Regions from separate parts of the Aromatoleum evansii genome, predicted to be linked through region 3. Evidence: predicted binding sites of a transcription regulator. Region 3 holds the regulator's gene; each other region holds the start of a gene.
What was found. The regulator sigma-54, encoded in region 3, starts transcription at its own class of promoters, with help from an activator protein. The targets are predictions, from matches to a motif close to TGGCACGCTTNCTGCTNA.
Positions count from the first base shown of each region.

Region 1: the regulator sigma-54 is predicted to act here: its motif matches at 2,532-2,549, upstream of U5817_RS04030 (CmpA/NrtA family ABC transporter substrate-binding protein).
Region 2: the regulator sigma-54 is predicted to act here: its motif matches at 3,143-3,160, upstream of rsxA (electron transport complex subunit RsxA).
Region 4: the regulator sigma-54 is predicted to act here: its motif matches at 2,548-2,565, upstream of nifN (nitrogenase iron-molybdenum cofactor biosynthesis protein NifN).

Region 1 covers NZ_CP141259.1:885,701-890,374, forward strand. The annotation lists gene rnr (ribonuclease R) at 1-804, shown strand, start outside; gene rlmB (23S rRNA (guanosine(2251)-2'-O)-methyltransferase RlmB) at 881-1,603, shown strand; gene U5817_RS04025 (ANTAR domain-containing response regulator) at 1,649-2,224, shown strand; gene U5817_RS04030 (CmpA/NrtA family ABC transporter substrate-binding protein) at 2,709-3,974, shown strand; gene ntrB (nitrate ABC transporter permease) at 3,991-4,674, shown strand, end outside.
Region 2 covers NZ_CP141259.1:828,921-833,594, reverse strand. The annotation lists gene U5817_RS03750 (nitrogen fixation protein NifQ) at 1-413, shown strand, start outside; gene U5817_RS03745 (SoxR reducing system RseC family protein) at 429-836, opposite strand; gene U5817_RS03740 (hypothetical protein) at 853-1,857, opposite strand; gene U5817_RS03735 (4Fe-4S dicluster domain-containing protein) at 1,916-2,113, opposite strand; gene U5817_RS03730 (hypothetical protein) at 2,344-3,000, shown strand; gene rsxA (electron transport complex subunit RsxA) at 3,208-3,795, shown strand; gene U5817_RS03720 (RnfABCDGE type electron transport complex subunit B) at 3,807-4,334, shown strand; gene rsxC (electron transport complex subunit RsxC) at 4,351-4,674, shown strand, end outside.
Region 3 covers NZ_CP141259.1:5,029,494-5,034,167, reverse strand. The annotation lists gene hprK (HPr(Ser) kinase/phosphatase) at 1-586, opposite strand, end outside; gene ptsN (PTS IIA-like nitrogen regulatory protein PtsN) at 555-1,040, opposite strand; gene hpf (ribosome hibernation-promoting factor, HPF/YfiA family) at 1,177-1,503, opposite strand; gene U5817_RS23565 (RNA polymerase factor sigma-54) at 1,533-2,981, opposite strand; gene lptB (LPS export ABC transporter ATP-binding protein) at 3,003-3,725, opposite strand; gene recX (recombination regulator RecX) at 3,712-4,161, opposite strand; gene recA (recombinase RecA) at 4,179-4,674, opposite strand, start outside.
Region 4 covers NZ_CP141259.1:833,934-838,607, forward strand. The annotation lists gene U5817_RS03760 (CCE_0567 family metalloprotein) at 11-202, opposite strand; gene U5817_RS03765 (NifX-associated nitrogen fixation protein) at 212-685, opposite strand; gene nifX (nitrogen fixation protein NifX) at 678-1,106, opposite strand; gene nifN (nitrogenase iron-molybdenum cofactor biosynthesis protein NifN) at 1,129-2,517, opposite strand; gene U5817_RS03780 (response regulator) at 2,867-4,674, shown strand, end outside.

The DNA.
Region 1 (4,674 bases), 1.3 Mb from region 3:
GTGCGGGTCGATCTGGAGTCGAGCAAGATCGACTTCCGCCTGATCGAAGGTGCGCCGCGGGCGACCGAGCGGACCGGCAAGACGGCGAAGGACAGGGCCGCGGCGAAGGTGCCTCCGGAGGTGAAAGCAGTGCCCGAGGCCGTCGTCGCGATCGCGGCTCCGGAAACCGCTGCGCCGAAGGCGAAGGGTGGCAGGAAGAAGACGGTCGTCTCCGCTGCGGTGCTCGCGGCACCGCGGCCGGCGGCTGAGCCTGCACCACAGCCGAAGGCGCAGGCCGGGCGCAAGGCCGCTGCTCCGGGGAGCGCACCTGCGCAGCCGGCAGTAGCATCCGTTCGGGGCTCCAAGCGTTCTGCTGCCGCAACCACGGCTGAAACCGCGCCCGCACAGGCCGTGAAGGCAGCCGGCGTGACGTCGACGGCCGATGCGCCCGTCGCTCCGGTGAAGAAGGCGCGGACGACGCGCAAGGTCGTGGCCGTGGCGGTTCCCGAGGCTGCGGCGGCGTCGCCGGACAAGCGCGCCCGGAAGTCCACGGTGGCGTCGGACGCGGTTGTAGCAAAGCCGACGAAGGCGGCCGCTGCGAAGAAGGCCGCGAAGCCTGCGCAGCCTGCCGAACCGGTTGCCCCGTCGAAGGCTGGCAGGACCGCGGGCGCGAAGAAGGCAAGGGCGGAAGTGCCGGCCCCCGAGGCCAAGGCCCCGGAAACGGACAGGGCCGCGAAGGCAAGCAAGGCTCCGAAGGCCGGCGAGGTGGCCGAGCCGAAGAAAGAAACTGCAGCATCTACAAGGAAAGTGAAACTCCGTGGCTAACAAACCCCCAAGCCGTTCCCGCCCGCAGCAGCCGGGCCATGACGAGGCCCCCGCCGCTGGTCGCGCGGAATCGCGCCTGATCTACGGCTTCCATGCCGTGCTGGGTAAGCTGCGCCGTGACCCCGAGGCGGTGTTCGAGCTGTATTTGTCGTCGAGCCGCACCGATGCGCGTTCGAAGGACGTCGTGCGGCTGGCCGAGGCGCAGAAGGTGCGCATGATCCAGGCTGAGGCCGATCGCCTCGATGGGATGGTCGGCACGCGCCGGCACCAGGGCGTGGTGGCGCGCGTCGATGCGCGCAGCCGCGACATCAAGCTCGCCGACGTGCTCGACGTGCTTGAAGAAAATGCGCTGATCCTCGTTCTCGATGGCGTGCAGGATCCGCACAATCTCGGCGCCTGCCTGCGTGTTGCGGACGCGGCCGGAGCGCACGCGGTGGTGGCGCCGAAGGACCGTGCGGTGGGCCTCAATGCGACCGCGGTGAAGGTGGCGAGCGGTGCGGCCGATTCGGTGCCCTACATCACGGTGACCAACCTGGCGCGCGCGTTGCGCGAGATGCAGGAGGCGGGCGTATGGGTCGTGGGGGCTGCGGGCGAGGCGGAGAAGTCGCTTTACGAGATCGACCAGAAGGGGCCGGTCGCGTGGGTGATGGGCGCCGAAGGCGAGGGCTTGCGCCGGCTGACGCGCGAGACCTGCGACGAACTGGCGAAGATCCCGATGCTCGGCACCGTCGAGAGCCTCAACGTATCGGTCGCGAGCGGGATCTGCCTGTTCGAGGCGCGGCGCCAGCGCGGCGGGTGACGCCGCGTCGCCTGGCTGCGGCGTGAATCTTGCATGGAGCACACCATGCTTCGCGTACTCGTCATCGATGAATCCCGGGCCCGGGCGGCGGAAATCTGCGCCGGGCTCGCGCTCGCCGGTCATCAGGTGGCGGCGGTGCTGGCGTCCTCGTCGGATCTGAGCGCGCAGATCGAGGCGATCCGGCCGGACGTCATCCTGATCGAGACGGATGCGCCGTCGCGCGACACGCTGGAGAACCTGGCGGTGATGAACGCGGAGATGCCGCGACCGGTGATCATCTTCGCGCAGGAAGGCGACCAGGAGACGATACGTGCGGCGGTGAAGGCGGGGGTGTCGACCTATGTCGTCGATGGCCTCGACCCGCAGCGCCTGAAGCCCGTGATCGACGTCGCGGTGGCGAGCTTCGAGGAGCATCAGGCCTTGCGCAGCGAGCTCGCGGCTGCGACAAAGAAGCTCTCCGAGCGCAAGCTGATCGACCGCGCCAAGGGCCTGCTGATGAAGTCGCGCGGAATGGCCGAGGCCGAGGCCTACGCGGCGCTGCGCAAGCTTGCGATGGAGCGCGCGAAGCCGATGGCGGCGGTCGCGCAGGATCTCATCGACATGGCGAAGTACTTGCTGTAGCAGGTGCTGCACCACCCGGTGCAGGACCCGTTCGGCGGCGAATGCAAGCCGAGTTCCCCTGTGGGAGCGGCTTCAGCCGCGAATGGACGCAGTCATGGCGACATCGCCGATTCGCGGCTGAAGCCGCTCCCACAGGGCGGCCTGCCCAACTTGTTCGACCGGGAACAGCCGCGCACGATTGGTGCGATACCCCTGTGTTGTGCACTGCAATAGTGCGGTTGCCATGCGTTCCCGCCGCATGTTTCATCATGCTTCGTTGCTACGGAAACCCTTGCCGATAAAGGTGTTAGGCGTTGTTCGCCGCGCCTGGCACAGCATCTGCTATGGAAGCCCTGAGTCGAATCAATGGCGGTTCGGCGACGGATTGACCGGCCCCAATGTCGGGGTCGTGCAAGCTACGGACAACGGCGTCCATCCCCGGGCGGAATCCTCGCGATTTGCCACGGGCGATGTGCGCCGTTTTCGTTTTCCAGCCTGCAGGGAGATGAAGATGAGTGCGTTCGAGGACAAGGGCATGTCGCGGCGGGAGTTCGTGCGGCGGACGATGGTGCTTTCGGGAGCAGCGATGATGGGCTCGACGGGCTTGGGCGTGAGCGGAGGCGCGTGGGCGGCAGGTTCGGACGCGCCGGAGAAGAAGGAGATCCGCGTCGGCTTCATCCCGCTGACGGACTGCTCGTCGGTGGTGATGGCGGCGGTGCAGAAGTTCGACGAGAAGTATGGCATCAAGATCATCCCGAGCAAGGAGGCGAGCTGGGCGGCGGTGCGCGACAAGCTGGTGTCGGGCGAGCTCGATGCGGCGCATGTGCTGTACGGACTCGTGTATGGCGTGCATCTGGGAATCGGCGGGCCGAAGAAGGACATGGCGGTGCTGATGAGCCTGAACAACAACGGCCAGGCAATCACGCTCGCGAGCAAGCTGAAGGAGCAGGGCGTCACCGACGGCGCGGGGCTGAGGAAGCTGATCACCGCGAAGCCGGGCGAATACACCTTCGCGCAGACCTTCCCGACCGGCACGCACGCGATGTGGCTGTACTACTGGCTGGCGGCGCACGACATCAACCCGATGAAGGACGTGAAGGTCATCACCGTCCCGCCGCCGCAGATGGTCGCGAACATGCGCGTGGGCAACATGGACGGGTTCTGTGTCGGCGAGCCGTGGAACAACCGCGCGATCATGGACAAGATCGGCTTTACCGCGGTGACGACGCAGGACATCTGGACCGACCACCCGGAGAAGGTGCTCGGTACCACCGCCGACTGGGTTGCGAAGCATCCCAACGCGGCGCGCGCGCTGACCGCCGCGATCCTCGAGGCCGGCCGCTGGATCGACTCGTCGCTGCCTAACCGCCGCACGACCGCCGAGACCGTCGCGCAGAAGTCCTATATCAACACGGACATGGACGTGATCCTCGAGCGCATGCTGGGTCGTTACTCGAACGGGCTGGGCAAGAGCTGGGACGATCCGAACTACATGAAGTTCTACAGCGATGGCGCGGTGAACTTCCCTTACCTGTCGGACGGCATGTGGTTCCTGACGCAGCACCGGCGCTGGGGGCTGCTCGACAAGGATGTCGATTACCTCGCGGTGGCGAAGCAGATCAATCGTATCGACATCTACAAGCAGGCGGCAACGGCGGCGAAGGTGCCGCTGCCCAAGAGCGAGATGCGCAGCCACAAGCTTATCGACGGCGTGGTGTGGGACGGCAAGGATCCGGCGAAGTACGCCGGTTCGTTCAAGGTCAGGGCGTGAGCGGGAGGGCGCGGCGATGACGCTGGCAGTGGTGGCGGACCGGACTGACGCCGGGACCGCGGAGGTGAGGGGGCTGCGCGCGGTGCTGGCGGCGCGCGGCAAGGGCCGGGCGGTGAAGGTCGTGGCGGCCGATGCGCCTGCTGCGGCGCCGGGCAGGGGCTACGGCGCGCGCCTGGGCGGCTGGATGCGCGCGCTGGCCGCGGCCGTGCTGCCGCCCTTGGCGGGGCTCGCGCTGCTGATCGGCCTGTGGCATCTGGCGACGATGAACGGCGGCGGCATCCCGACGCCGGGCAAGACCTGGGAGGCGGCGGTGGCGATCTTCTCCGACCCGTTCTACCGCGCCGGGCCGAACGACCAGGGCATCGGCTGGAACGTGCTGTCGTCCTTGCAGCGCGTGGCGATCGGTTTCGGCATCGCGGCGCTGGTGGGCATCCCGGCAGGCTTCCTGCTGGGGCGCTTCGCGGTGCTGTCTCAGATGATGAACCCGATCATCAGCCTGCTGCGCCCGGTGAGCCCGCTCGCGTGGTTGCCGATCGGCCTGCTGGTGTTCCAGCGCGCCGATCCGGCGGCCACCTGGACGATCTTCATCTGTTCGATCTGGCCGATGATTCTCAACACCGCCCAGGGCGTGACGCGCGTGCCGCAGGACTACCTCAACGTGGCGCGGGTGCTGAACCTGTCCGAGTGGAAGGTGTTCACG
Region 2 (4,674 bases), 1.2 Mb from region 3:
CCTACCTCGCGATGATCGATGCGCGCTGGAAGCCCGGCGGCAGCCTGTTCGCCAGCGGCGCACGCCACGACGAGTACGAGGACGTGCGCCGCCTGCTGCTGCAGGGCGCCGCGGGGCGCAGCTCCGACGTGGTCGCGCTGGCCGAATGCGTCGCCCGCGCCTGCATGGGCGAGGACCACTTGTGGCACGACCTCGGCCTGCCTTCGCGCGCCGAGCTGTCGGCGCTGCTGCACGAGCACTTCCCGCGCCTCGCCGGGCGCAACGTGAACGGCATGCGCTGGAAGAAGTTCTTCTACAAGCAACTATGCGAAGAGGTCGGCATCAGTGCCTGCCGCGCGCCGTCCTGCGGCGTATGCGCGCACCACGGCGAATGCTTCGGCAGCGAGGAATTGCCGCTGCTCGCGTTCGCCTGAGGGTGGTTCTCCCGCTCAATCGCGCCGCAGCAGCACGAGGGGCACCCGCGGCAGCGCCCGCGTGACGAGCACGCCGAGCACGAGGCCGCCAAACGCGCCCAGCGCCGCAGCGATGTCGGTGTGCGCGAGCCGGTCCCCGCCGACCGCGCCGGCGACGATCAGCAGCGCCGGCAACAGATAGCCGAAAAGCGCCGCGCGGTTGATCGCGTCCGGGTCGGCCGCGAGCGTCACCGCATCGCCCGGCGCGAGGCCGGCGCATGCGGGCACCGTCACGAGCGACACCTTGCCGCCGCCCGCGAGCTTGCCGACCCCGCAACGGCTACGTTCGCCGCAGCTGGAGCAGCCCTGCACCGGCACCGCGACGAGAGCCCTGCCCCCCTCGACCGACCGGACCACGCCCTCATGCGTCAGTGCACCGGACATCGCACCAGGCCTCCGTTCAGAACGCATACGGCCGGTGCAGCCACTGTCGCACCACCGCCAGATCGCGCTCGGGAAGATAGGAGAACCCCGCCGCCGCGTCGGAGGCCACCGCGGCCGGCACCCAGTGCCCCACCGCCTTGCCGGCGAGCAGGCCGAAGTACCACGCCATCGGATAACCGACGGCGCGGTCGAAGGCGAGCAGCGCCGCATGCAGCGACAACCCGCTCGCGCCCTCGCGCGCGCCGAAGCGCGGGGCCTCGCCGGTCAGCGCGGGGATGGGCGTCGCACGCACGATGGTCTGCCGGAAGCGGTCCAGATGCTCGCGCAGCGCGATCGCCCAGTGGTTGCAGAAGGCGGTCGCCGGCCCCGCGCTGGACGCATCCCAGTCCGCGACGAAGCGGTGGATGGGTTGCGGCTCGAGCGCCTGCGTGCGCATCCGCGCGAGCAGATCGCCGACATGCGTGAGGCGGCGGAAGCGGTAGTGCGCGGCCTCGACGGGCGTGCCGCAGCGCGGCCCATGCTCGCCCGCGCACGCCTCGCCGCCGCAGGGCGCGTCGATCAGCTCGTCCAGCGTCCCCGGCGCGGCCTCGTCGCGGAACAGCGGCGACGCCCAGGTCTCCTGCAGCTCCTCGACCTCCAGCTGGACGAAGTCCGTGCTCGCCCGCCCCGGCGTCGCGGCCGCGAAGTAGTGCGTGCGGCCTCGCAGGTGGGTTGCACGCAGCGTCGAGCCCGCATAGTCGTCGAGCAACGCGCCGAGTTCGCCGTCGCGCGCCTCCAGTTCCGCGACCGCCCATTGCTCGAGATTGTCGGACACGCGCACGCCGTCGGCGTCCATCACGCCCCCCAGCCGGTACCAGCCGCCGCGGCATAGCACCTCGCGGAACGGCCAGTCGGGCAGGTGCTTGCGGATCTCGTGTGCGAGTGCCGCCGGCCCTGCGGCAGCCGGGGTCACGGAGCAGGCTTCCACGACGGGCTCGGCGAGCTGGCGGCAGCGCACCCCCCAGGCAGTGGGCGCATTCATTCGGACCTCGTTCCCGGATGGCCAGGCGACGCGCGCCCGGCCGCGGTTTGCACGCGCATCACAGATAGACGATGCAGTTATCGCCGGCCGGGCACACCGCCAGGCATTGCGGCGAATCGGCATCGCCGTCGCATTCCGTACAGGTGTCGACGGTGATGCGAAAGACGCCGCCCTTCTCGGTGATCGACTTGGTCGGGCAGGCGGGCTTGCAGTCGCCGCAGGCAGTGCATTCGTCGGCGATGATCTTCATGGCCATGGTGGGCTCCTTCATGACAGGGTGGATCGGGTCACGAGGTTTATCGCAAGGACGGTGCCAAGCGCGAAATATCTACCCAAGCCATTGAAAACAAATAACAACATGACCGGCACGAATCTTCGTGCGCCGCGTTGCGAATGTAGGGTTTGTGACATGCGAAGCGCCACGTCGCACGGAACCCGCCGACATCAAAACCATCGAACATTCGCCCGCCCCGAGAAGACGAGACCATGCGCAACCCCACCCGCCCCCCGAACTCCGACACGCTCCGCCGCCGCATCCTGCGCTGGCTGGGCGGCCTGCCCTTCCTTCCGCTGGGGCTGGCCGCAACCACGGTCCCGGCCGGAGCGGCCGCACTGCGCCCCACGCCCGAGGACGACATCGGCCCCTTCTATCCGCTCGACTGGAACGGCGACATCGACGCCGACCTGACGAAGCTCGCAGGCGGACCGGGCGGCAGCGTCGAAGGTACGCTGCTGCGCGTCAGCGGCGCCGTGCGCGATACCACCGGCAAGCCGGTCGCCGACGCCGCCGTCGAGATCTGGCAGGCCGACACGCGCGGTCGCTATCGCCACCCCGGCGTCGATCCGCGCACGCGCGACCCCGCTTTCCAGGGCTTCGGCCGCACGATCACCGACGCCCAGGGCCGCTACAGCTTCCTCACGGTCCTGCCCGGCAACTACGGTTCGCGCCCGCCGCACATCCACTTCCGCGTCGCGCAGCCGGGGCGGTCGGAATTCATCACGCAGATGTACTTCCGCGGCAACAACCGCGAAGGCAACGGCTACGCCCCGCCCGAGCGCGAGGCGCTGAGCGTCGACGTCGCCCCGGCAAGAGCCGGAACCCCCGCCGCGGCCACCTTCGACATCGTCCTCGCCGCCCGCTGAGCACGCCCGACGGACTGTCGCAAAGACGACAGCGGCGTCGACTTTGTCCGGACTGTCCCGGCGTCCCGCCTGCACGCGAGAGCGCCTGGGCAGCGCCGCAAATCGCTGAATCCGCGAGACTTTCACCCCGCAACGGAGTCCGTGGCACGCTCCATGCACTAGCGCCCTCGTAGCGGCCCCTGCCGCGACCGAGACACTGCGCAAGCCATGACTGCCACGACCGAAATCCTGTTGCTGCTGCTCTCGACCGCCCTCGTGAACAACGTGGTGCTGGTCAAGTTCCTCGGCCTGTGCCCCGTGATGGGCGTCTCCAAGAGCATGGACGCCGCCCTCGGCATGGGGCTCGCGACCACCTTCGTCATCACGCTGGCGTCGGCGCTGTGCTGGATGCTCGACCGCTGGCTGCTCGCCCCCTTCGCGCTCGGCTTCCTGCGCATCCTGTGCTTCATCCTCGTGATCGCCGCCGCGGTGCAGTTCGTCGAGATGGTCATCAAGAAGACCAGCCCCGCGCTGTACCAGAGCCTGGGCATCTACCTCCCGCTCATCACGACCAACTGCGCCGTGCTCGGACTCGCCCTGCTCAACGTGCAGCAGAGCCTCGGCTTCATGAAGAGCGTGCTGTACGGCTTCGGCTCGGCGCTCGGCTTCACGCTGGTCCTGCTGGTCTTCGCCGGCCTGCGCGAACGCCTCGCGCTCGCCCGCGTGCCCGCCGCGTTCGACGGCGCGCCGTCCGCATTCATCACCATCAGCCTGCTGAGCCTCGCCTTCATGGGCTTTTCCGGCCTGATCTCCTGAGGAGCGTCACCATGCTCGTTGCCGTCTCCAGTCTCACCGTCCTCGGCGCCGTTCTGGGCGTGCTGCTCGGTGTCGCGAGCCGCCGTTTCCACGTCGAAGGCAACCCCGTCGTCGCCGAAGTCGAGGCGCTGATGCCCGGTTCCAACTGCGGCCAGTGCGGCTTCCCCGGCTGTGCCGGCGCCGCGGCGGCCATCGCCGGCGGCGAGGCGCCCGCCACCTGCTGCCCGCCCGGCGGCAAGGCGCTCGCGCAAGGCATCGCCGCCAGGCTGGGACTCGACATCGACCTCTCGGCGGTCGCCGATGCCGGCCCGCAGCTCGCCGTCGTCACCGAAGACATCTGCATCGGCTGCTGCCGCTGCATCAAGGCCTGTCCGACCGACGCGATCCTCGGCGGCGCCAAGCAGATCCACGCAGTGCTGCACGAGGCCTGCACCGGCTGCGGCAACTGCGTCGAACGCTGTCCGACCGAAGCCATCGGCCTGAAGCCGGTCCCGCTCACGCTGCAGCACTGGGTGTGGCCCAACCCAGCCCGCGCCTGAACCCGGAACGCACATCATGGGATTCTTCGACAAGATCTTCCGCCACCTCGCCCGCAGCGAACCCTGGGGCGTGCATCCGGACGAGCGCAAGCGCCCGGCCTCGGAAGCGCCGATCCGCAGCCTGCCGCTCCCGCCGCTCCTGTACCTGCCGCTGTCGCAGCACGTCGGCGCCGCGGCCGAGCCCATCGTGCGGATCGGCCAGAAAGTCCTCAAGGGCGAGTGCGTCGCGACCGCCAAGGGCAACATCTCCGCGCCGGTGCACGCGCCGACCTCCGGCGAAGTCGTCGCGATCGGGCCGATCACCGCGCCGCACCCCTCGGGCCTCGAGATGATGGCGATC
Region 3 (4,674 bases):
GGCAGCGCCCTTCGAGCACGGTCGGCGCGATGCGCGAGAACTCGACGATGTCGTCGGCGACCAGCCCGTGACCGCGCGAGATCAGCTCGAGCGCGAGCTCGGACTTGCCGGCGCCCGAGCTGCCGGTGATGAACACGCCGATGCCGAGCACGTCCATGAACACGCCGTGCAGGGAGATCTTCTCGGCGAGCTCGCGCGACATGTACAGGCGCAACTGGTCGATCACGCTCGCGGAGGGCTGCGGCGTCGTGATCAGCGCGACGTCGGCGTATTCGCAGATGCCGCGCAGGATGTCGGGGATCGCGCAGCCGTCGGCGACGATGATCGCCGGCGGGCGCGCACCGATGATCTCGGTGAGGTGGTGGGCGACCTTGTCGCGCGCATGGCGCTGCGCCCACGCGAGTTCGGCCGCGCCCAGGATCTGGATGCGCGTCGGGTGGATCAGGTTGAGGTGGCCGACGAGGTCGGCTGGCCAGATGCGCTCTTCGTTGACCGAGATGACCCGGTCCAGCCGGCCGCTGACGTGCGTCAGCTCCAGCTGTTCGCGGTGCAGGTCATACAGCCGCGCGACGCTGGTCTGCCGCATGCGGGCCCCAGGAGGCGAACAGCGAATGGATCGTTGCGACGTCGGGTGCGTTCTGCAGTTGCTCGCGGAAATCGCGGTCGCTGAACATCTGTGCGAGCTCGGAGAGCAGTTGCAGGTGGGTCTCGTTGGCCTGCTCGGGCACCAGCAGCACGAACAGCATCGTGACCGGGCGGCCGTCGGGGGCGTCGAACTGCACCGGGACCGAAAGGCGCAGGAAGGCGCCGGCGGCGTCCTTCAGGCCCTTGATGCGGCCGTGGGGAATGGCGATGCCCTGGCCCAGGCCGGTCGAGCCGAGGCGTTCACGTGAAAACAGGCTGTCGAAGACGACGCTGCGGGCGATGCCCTGATTGTTCTCGAACAGGAGGCCGGCTTGTTCGAAGACGCGCTTCTTGCTGCTCGCGTCCAGATCGATGACGACGTTCGAAGGAGGCAGGAGTTCGGCGATGAGGCTCATGCGGATCACCACCTGCACGACACGGGCCGTGCCGCTGCCGATCGGGGGCGGGAGGAGGCTCGGGGTGTGCGGCAGGCGCGGGTTGAAAACGCGCGAATTATAAACACACCCCGGACCCCCGGCGTGAACTAAAGGATCACAGCTCGGTCGGTTGCTGGTGCTTCAGCGTGTCGTGGCCATGGTCGTGGTTCTTGCCCTTGTATTTGAGCACCTGGCGGTCGAGCTTGTCGGCCATGCTGTCGATCGCCGCGTACATGTCACCGTCCTCGCTCTCGACGTAGATGTCCTTGCCGCGCACGTGCAGCGTGACTTCCGCCTTCTGGCGCAGCTTCTCCACCGACAGGATCACGTTGACGCTGGTCACGTTGTCGAAGTGGCGGATGACGCGATCCAGCTTGGTGTTGACGTACTCGCGGATCGCGGGGGTGACTTCGACGTGATGTCCGGTGATGGTGAGATTCATGATGTTTCCTCGTATTGTCAGATCGTCTTTCAGATCGCTTTGCGCAGGCTGACCGGCGGGATATTGAGTGACTCGCGGTACTTCGCGATCGTCCTGCGTGCCACCACGATACCCTGCTGGCCCAACAACTCGGCAATTTTCGCGTCGGACAGGGGCTTTTTCCTGTCTTCGGCCTCCACCAGCTGGCGAATCAGCGCTCGAATCGCCGTGGAAGATGCCGCCCCACCGGTGTCGGTGGCAACGTGGCTGCCGAAAAAATACTTCAGTTCAAACACGCCGCGCGGTGTGGCCATGAACTTCTGCGTCGTGACCCGCGAGACCGTCGACTCGTGCAGCTCGAGCTGGTCCGCGATCTCCCTCAACGTCAGGGGTCGCATCGCCACATCTCCATAATCGAAGAACTGCCGCTGCTGGTCAACGATCGCCTGCGAAACCCGCAGGATGGTGTCGAAACGCTGTTGCACGTTCTTGATCAGCCAGCGTGCTTCCTGCAGCTGGCTGGTGAGTGCGCCGCCCGATCCGCGGTTCTGCTGCAGGATGCTGGCGTACAGCGAATTGATGCGCAGCTTGGGCATCGCCTCGGGGTTGAGCGTGACCGTCCAGCGGTTGCGCACCTTGCGCACGACGACGTCCGGCAGGATGTAGCGCGTCTCCTGCACCGAGTGCTGGGAGCCCGGATGCGGGTCGAGACGGCAGATCAGCGCGTGCGCGGCGCGCAGCGCGTCGTCGTCGCAGCCGGTGGCGCGCTTGATGCGCAGGAAGTTGCGCTCGGCGAGCAGGTCGAGGTGCTCGTCGACGATCTTCAGCGCGAGGTCGCGCGTCGGGCAGGAGGGCATCGCCCTGAGCTGCAGGCTCAGGCATTCCTGCGGGTTGCGCGCGCCGATGCCGGCCGGGTCGAGGTTCTGTACGTGGTGCAGCGCGATCGAGAGGTCGTCGAGGTCGTATTCGAGCTCGGGCGGCAGCAGCGGCAGCAGTTCTTCGAGCGACTGGTTGAGGTAGCCGTCCTCGTCCAGCGCCTCGATGATGAAGCGCACCAGCGCGCGGTCGCGGTCGGACAGCGGCGACAGGCTCACCTGCTGGTCGAGGTGGTCGCGCAGGCTGGTGCCGGCGGCCTGCAGTTCCTGGAAATCGGTGTCGTCGTCATCGTCGCGGTTCGAGGAGCCGCTGCTCGCGCTCGACCATTCGCCGGCTTCGTCGAAGCTTGCCGGCTCGCTCTCGCCATGCGCCTCCTCGGGGGAGGCAGGTGTTTCGGCCTGGTTGCCGGCGGCTTCGCTCGGCTCGCTCGAGCCCTGGGCCGCGCCCGGCGAAAAATCGCTGCCGTCGCCGTCCTCGCGCTCGAGCATGGGATTCTCGAGGAGGAAGCGTTCCAGCTCCTGGTTCAGCTCCAGCGTGGACAGCTGCAGCAGCTTGATCGATTGCTGCAGCTGCGGCGTCAGCGTGAGGTGCTGGGAGATCTTGAGCTGGAGGGACGGTTTCATGGCGCTTCGCCGATAGTGGGCTCAGAGGCGGAAATGCTCGCCGAGATAGACGCGGCGAACCTGTTCGTTGGCGACGATCTCGTCGGGGCGTCCGCTGGCGAGCACGCGGCCTTCGCTGATGATGTAGGCACGGTTGCAGATGCCGAGCGTCTCGCGCACGTTGTGGTCGGTGATCAGCACGCCGATGCCGCGGTCGCGCAGGAAGCGGATGATCTTCTGGATATCGAGCACGGCGATCGGGTCGACGCCGGCAAAGGGCTCGTCGAGCAGGATCAGGCGCGGGTCGGTCGCGAGCGCGCGGGCAATCTCGCAGCGGCGCCGTTCGCCGCCGGACAGCGAGACCGAGGTGTTGTCGCGCAGGTGCGCGATGCCCAGTTCCTCGAGGAGTTCCTCGAGAAGCTCGTCGACGCGTGCGCTGCCGAGGCCCCGCAGCTCCAGCACGGCGCGGATGTTCTCGGCGACGGTGAGCTTGCGGAATACGCTCATTTCCTGTGGCAGGTAGGACAGGCCGAGGCGCGCGCGCGCATGCACGGGCAGGTGCGTGAGCTCGGCGTCGTCGAGGCGGATGTCGCCGCCGTCGGCACGCACGAGGCCCACGATCATGTAGAAGCAGGTGGTCTTGCCGGCGCCGTTGGGGCCGAGCAGGCCGACCACTTCGCCGCTGCCGACCTCGAAGCCGACATCGTGGACGACGGTGCGCGCCTTGTAGCGCTTCTGCAGTCCGGCGACCTTAAGCAGACTCATCGGGGTTCTCTTTCAATATCTTGCGTATCACGTCGGTGCCGAAGCCGCGCCCCTGCAGGAATCTCGCCTGCCTGGCCCACTCGCGCGCGTCGGCCGGCGTGGCGCCGAACTTGCCGCGCCACACGGTGCGGGCGCGTTCGACGTCATCCTCGACCGCCTCGACATCGAGTGCGGCGTCTATCGTGTCGCGTCCGACGCCGCGCTGGGCGAGCTCACGGCGCAGCCGCGCGGTGCCGAAGCGGGCGGCCTTGCTGCGCACCCAGGCTTCGGCGAAGCGGTGGTCGCTGAGCAGGCCCAGTTCGGTGATGCGGTCGAGCACGTCTTCGATCTCGTCGGCGGAGCCGTGCGGGGCGAGCTTGCGGGCGAGCTCGGCGCGCGAGTGCTCGCGGCGCGCGAGGTGCCGCAACGCGCGTTCCCGCAGGCTCGTCTCCGGCATGATCCCGTGAAGGGGCGTCAGGCCGCCTCGGCAGCCGGTTGCGCGGGCTCGGCCGGCAGTTCCTTGAGGCCGACCGCGACGCGCACCTTGTTCTCGATCTCGCGCGCGAGCGCCGGATTGCCGCGCAGGAACTCGCGCGTGTTGTCCTTGCCCTGGCCGATCTTGTCGCCCTGGTAGGAGTACCAGGCGCCCGCCTTGTCGACGATCTTCTTCTCGACGCCGAGGTCGATGATCTCGCCTTCGCGCGAGATGCCCTCTCCGTAGAGAATGTCGAAGTGCGCTTCCTTGAACGGGGGCGAGACCTTGTTCTTGACGACCTTGCAGCGCGTCTCCGAGCCGACGACCTCGTCGCCCTTCTTGATCGCGCCGGTACGGCGGATGTCGAGGCGCACGGAGGCGTAGAACTTGAGCGCATTGCCGCCCGTGGTGGTCTCCGGGTTGCCGAACATCACGCCGATCTTCATGCGGATCTGGTTGATGAAGATCACCAGCGTGTTGGTGCGCTTGATGTTG
Region 4 (4,674 bases), 1.2 Mb from region 3:
GGATCCGGGCTCAGCCGGCGGCGGCCAGCCGGGCGCGCGCTTCGGCAAGTTTCGCGTAGGCGTCGAAGGTCTTCTGCGCCTGCTCGGGGATGCGCTCCCAGCCAATCGGCAGTTCCTCGGACAGGTCGTGCAGGTCCATCTTGGCCTGCGTCGCCTGGGCGTTGAGCTTCTTCACCAGCGCTTTCAGTTCGTCGCTCGTCATCGCATCACCTCAGAAATTCGCCACTTCGGGGAAGCGGCCGATGAGATCCGCCGCCTCGCCGACGATGCGGTCGCCGGCCTCCGCGAGCGCCTGCAGCGTGTCGAAGCCGAAGCGGTGGATGTCGCGGTGGTATTTCGAGAACACGATCAGGCGGCCCGTGGTCAGCATCGCGCGGCCGAAGCCTTCGTGGTTGAGCTTGATCGTCGGGGATGCGATCAGCCCCGTGCGGCGCTCGATCGCGAGGCCGGCGGCGTTGTAGAAGAGATCCACCCGCGCCATCACCTCCGGGCCCGGATCGTCGATGATCGAGATCAGCTTGCGCGCGGCCTTGTCGACGACGAAGGGCTTGAGGATGTCGGCGTCGCTCTTGTGCTCGCGCCGGCCGAAGGTGTCCTGGGCGCGGATCAGCTTGACCAGCTCCGCGAGGAAGGGCGATGCGGCGATGACGACGGCCGCCTCATCCGGTGCGAGGGTGTCAGACATGTTCGGCCTCGCTCGCGGCGTCATGCTCCGCATCGAAATCGAAGCTGCGCTCCCGGCCCTTCAGCAGCACCTTGCGCAGCCACGGCGGCGGCGTGCCCTTGAGCACTTCCTGCAGGCGCTCGATGATCGTCGCGATCGGTTGCGGGTTCGCCACCTTCACCGGATGCACGCGCAGATTCACGACCTTGGCCGCCGCCGAGCCGCCGATCGCCGCGACGTACAGCATCGCGCAATCGCGCACCGCGTCGAGCTTGGGGACGAGCTTGTCCTCGGTGCCGTCCTCGGCGAGATCGCCGGCGAACTCGACGACTTCGACGAGCCGGCTCGCGTCCGGCTGCACTTCGTAGATCGCAATCTTTTTCGCCCAGCCGAAGTGGGCATCCACGTCGATCAGGTTTTCCGTTGCAAAGGCGACTTTCATGCCGAGTTCTCCCAATGGCGAATCAGTGACCAGCGCAAGCCGGCGCATCCACGGCCGGCGCGGGGCCGGTTCGGTGGTGGTCGGGCCGGAGGCTGGCGGGGGTGACGTGCTGTTCATGCGCGTGCAGTTGCTCCATGAAGACATTGCCCACCTCGAAGATCAGATCGCGCGTGCCGCGATAGCCGACAGTGACCTTGTGCGCGACGCCGAGCCGGTCGAAGGTCGGCAGGCCGGCGCGCCAGAAGGGGATGCCCAGCCGCGCCGCCGCCTGGCGGCCGTGCGAATGGGTCACCAGCAGGTCGCAGCCGGCGGCGTGTTCCTCGAAATCGCCCAGGTCGCCGATGCGCACCGTCTCCGCTGCGACGCGTGCGAGCACCGGCGCGTCCTGCGGCGCGATCGCGCACGCCACCTGCGCGCCCATGTCGGCAAAGAAGTGCGACAGCGCGAACAGCAGATCCGGCTCCGCGGCGATTGCGACCTTCTGCTCGCCGAAGTAGAAGTGGCCGTCGAGCATCGCGTCCTGCAGTTGGCTGTGCTGGCGGCGGTATTTCAGCGGCACGTCCTGTTCGGACAAGTCGGACAGCAGCGCGATGAAGGCGTCGCAGGCGGCGAGCCCGGTGAGGCGGTCGAACACGCGGAACGGCACGCCGGTTTTCTTCTCCAGCAGCTCTGCCGCCGGGCGCATCTGCTCGCCGATCGCGATCGTGATGGCCGATGCGCCCATCGCGCGCACGTCTTCGAGCCGGGTGCCGCCCAGCGTGTGCGGCAGGAAGGTCTCGGGGATGTGGCCGTCGAGCGAGCCGGAAAGGTCCGGCAGCACGATCGGCGTGAGGCCGAAGGCTTCGACCGTCTCGCGGACCTCCTCGATGTCGCCCGGCGTCAGATGGCAGCCGGCGAGGATGTTCACCTGCCACGGCGTGCGCACCTTGGTCGTCGGCACCAGGGCATCGATCATCGCGCCGACGGCCTTCGCCCAGCCGTCGGAAAAACCGCCGACGAAATCCGGCGTCGGCGCGAACACCACTTCCGTGCCGGCGAGCTCCGGGTGCTTCTCGCGGATCAGCTTCAGGAAGCCCGCGACGTCGTCGCCCTTGGCCTCCGTGATGCCGGTCGAGCACAACCCGATCAGCGCCGGGTTCGCGCGCTTCTTGATGTTCAGCAGCGCCTGCTCGATGTTCTCCAGGCCGCCGAGGATGGTCGTGACCTCGTTCATCGCGGTCGTCTGCAGCGGGATCGTCTCGCGGAAATGGCGCACGAACAGCACCAGCCCGAACGCCGTGCACCCCTGCGAGCCATGCAGCAGCGGCAGCGCGCGGTCCATGCCGAGGAAGGCCAGCGCGGCGCCGATCGGTGCGCTCATCTTCAGCGGGTTCGTCGTGCAGGCTTTCCTGCCGGGAATGATCGTGGCCATGATGCGTGCTCGGAAGGGTACGGGTACAACACAGCAGGAACGGTGCCAGCGAGGCATAAGCGCCAAAAATCAGTGACATGGCCTCGTTGCCAGGCTGCTCCGGTGCAGCTTTGGCGGATGTCCGACACCGACGTGTCGCAAGCGCCACACACGCCCCGTGACGCGGGCCCGGGTCGGTCCGGGCGACAATCCCGCGCGGCAAGCATGCCCTTGCGCGGTATCATGATGACGACCGGCTGGAGCCGGCGCGTCGATTCGGGGGGCAGCCGCGGGTACGCTGGCATCCGGCCACCCCCGCCCATCGGCGAGCATGTCAATGAACTTCGATTTCAGGACACGAGGAACACCGATGCCCGACTATCGGATGCCTGTGGATCGTTCCCAGCGGATCGCGGCGCTCGTTGCCGAGCGCACCGCCGAACTGGCCGCGGTCAGTGCGTCGCTGCGCGAGGTCAATGCCGAGCAGCAGGCGATCCTCGATACCGCGACCTCGGGCATCGCGCTGATCAAGGACCGCGTGGTGGTCCGCTGCAACCGGCGCCTGCACGAAATGTTCGGCTGGCCGCCGGGCGGGCTTGTCGGGCAGCGCACGGCGGTGTGGTATCCCGACGATGCAGCGCACATCGCGGGCGGCGAACCGGTGTACGCAGCCATCTGGCGAGGCGAATCGCACCGGCGGGAGCAGCAGCTCATGCGCCGCGACGGCTCCCTGTTCTGGGCGCGCCTGACGGGCACTGCGGTGGATACGACCGACCGCAGCAAGGGCTCCGTGTGGGTCATCGACGACATCTCCGCCGAGATCGAAGCCGTCGAGCGGATGCAGAAGGCCCGCGCGCTCGCCGAGGACGCCGCGCGCATCAAGTCGGATTTCCTCGCCAACATGAGCCATGAGATCCGTACGCCGATGAACGCCATCATCGGCATGACCTACCTCGTCCTGCGCACCCAGCTCGACGCGCGCCAGCGCGACTACATCGAGAAGATCCAGGCCTCCAGCCAGCACCTGCTCGGCATCATCAACGACGTGCTCGACTTCTCCAAGATCGAGGCCGGCAAGCTCGTCATCGAGCGCATCGATTTCGACCTCGAGAAGACCGTCGCCGACGTCGGCGCCCAGATCGTCGAGAAGACCAACGCGAAGGGGTTGGAACTGGTCATCGACGTCGCCTCGGACGTGCCGTCCAGCCTCGTTGGCGACCCCCTGCGCATCACTCAGATCCTGCTCAACTACGCCAACAACGCGGTCAAGTTCACGGACCACGGCGAGATCGTCATTCGCGTCCGGCGCGAACGCTTCGAGGATGGCGACGTGGTGCTGCGCTTCGAAGTGCGCGACACCGGCATCGGCATCGCCGAAGAGCAGCGCGAGCGCCTGTTCCGCAGCTTCGAGCAGGCCGACACCTCCACCACGCGCAAGTACGGCGGCACCGGGCTCGGACTCGCAATCAGCAAGCGGCTCGCCGGCATGATGGGCGGCAGCGTAGGCGTCGACAGCCAGCGGGGCGCCGGCTCGACCTTCTGGTTCACCTGCCGCCTGGGCATCGGCCGCGCCGAGGGGCACCTGCTCATGCCCGCGCCTGACCTGCGCGGCCTGCGCGCCCTGGTCGCCGACGACAACCTCAGCTCGCGCGAGGTGCTCGCCGAGATGATGCGCTGCATGACCTTCCGGGTGCATGCCGTGGACTGCGGGCACGCGGCGGTCGCCGAAGTGGCGCGCGCCGCAGGCGCCGGCGAACCCTACGACATCGTCCTGATCGACTGGCAGATGCCCGGGCTCGACGGCGTGGCCGCCGCGCGCGAGATGGGCCGGCTCGGGCTGCCGCGGCTGCCCGTGCGCATCGTCGTCACCGCCTACGGGCGTGAGGACGTTGCGCGCGCCGCCGTGGGCTCCGGCGTCGACGACATCCTGCTCAAGCCGGTCACCGCCTCCGCCTTGTTCGACACGGCCATCCGGCTGCTCGACGGCGCCCTGCGTCCGGCCAGGGCGCACGCCGCCACCGGCGACGCCCCGGCCGACCTCGCTGCGATCCGCGGTGCGCGGCTGCTGCTCGTCGAGGACAACGAGCTCAATCAGGAGGTCGCGAGCGAGCTGCTCGGCGCCGCCGGCTTCCGTGTCGATATCGCCGCCAATGGTGAAGAGGCGGTGCAGCGCGTGCA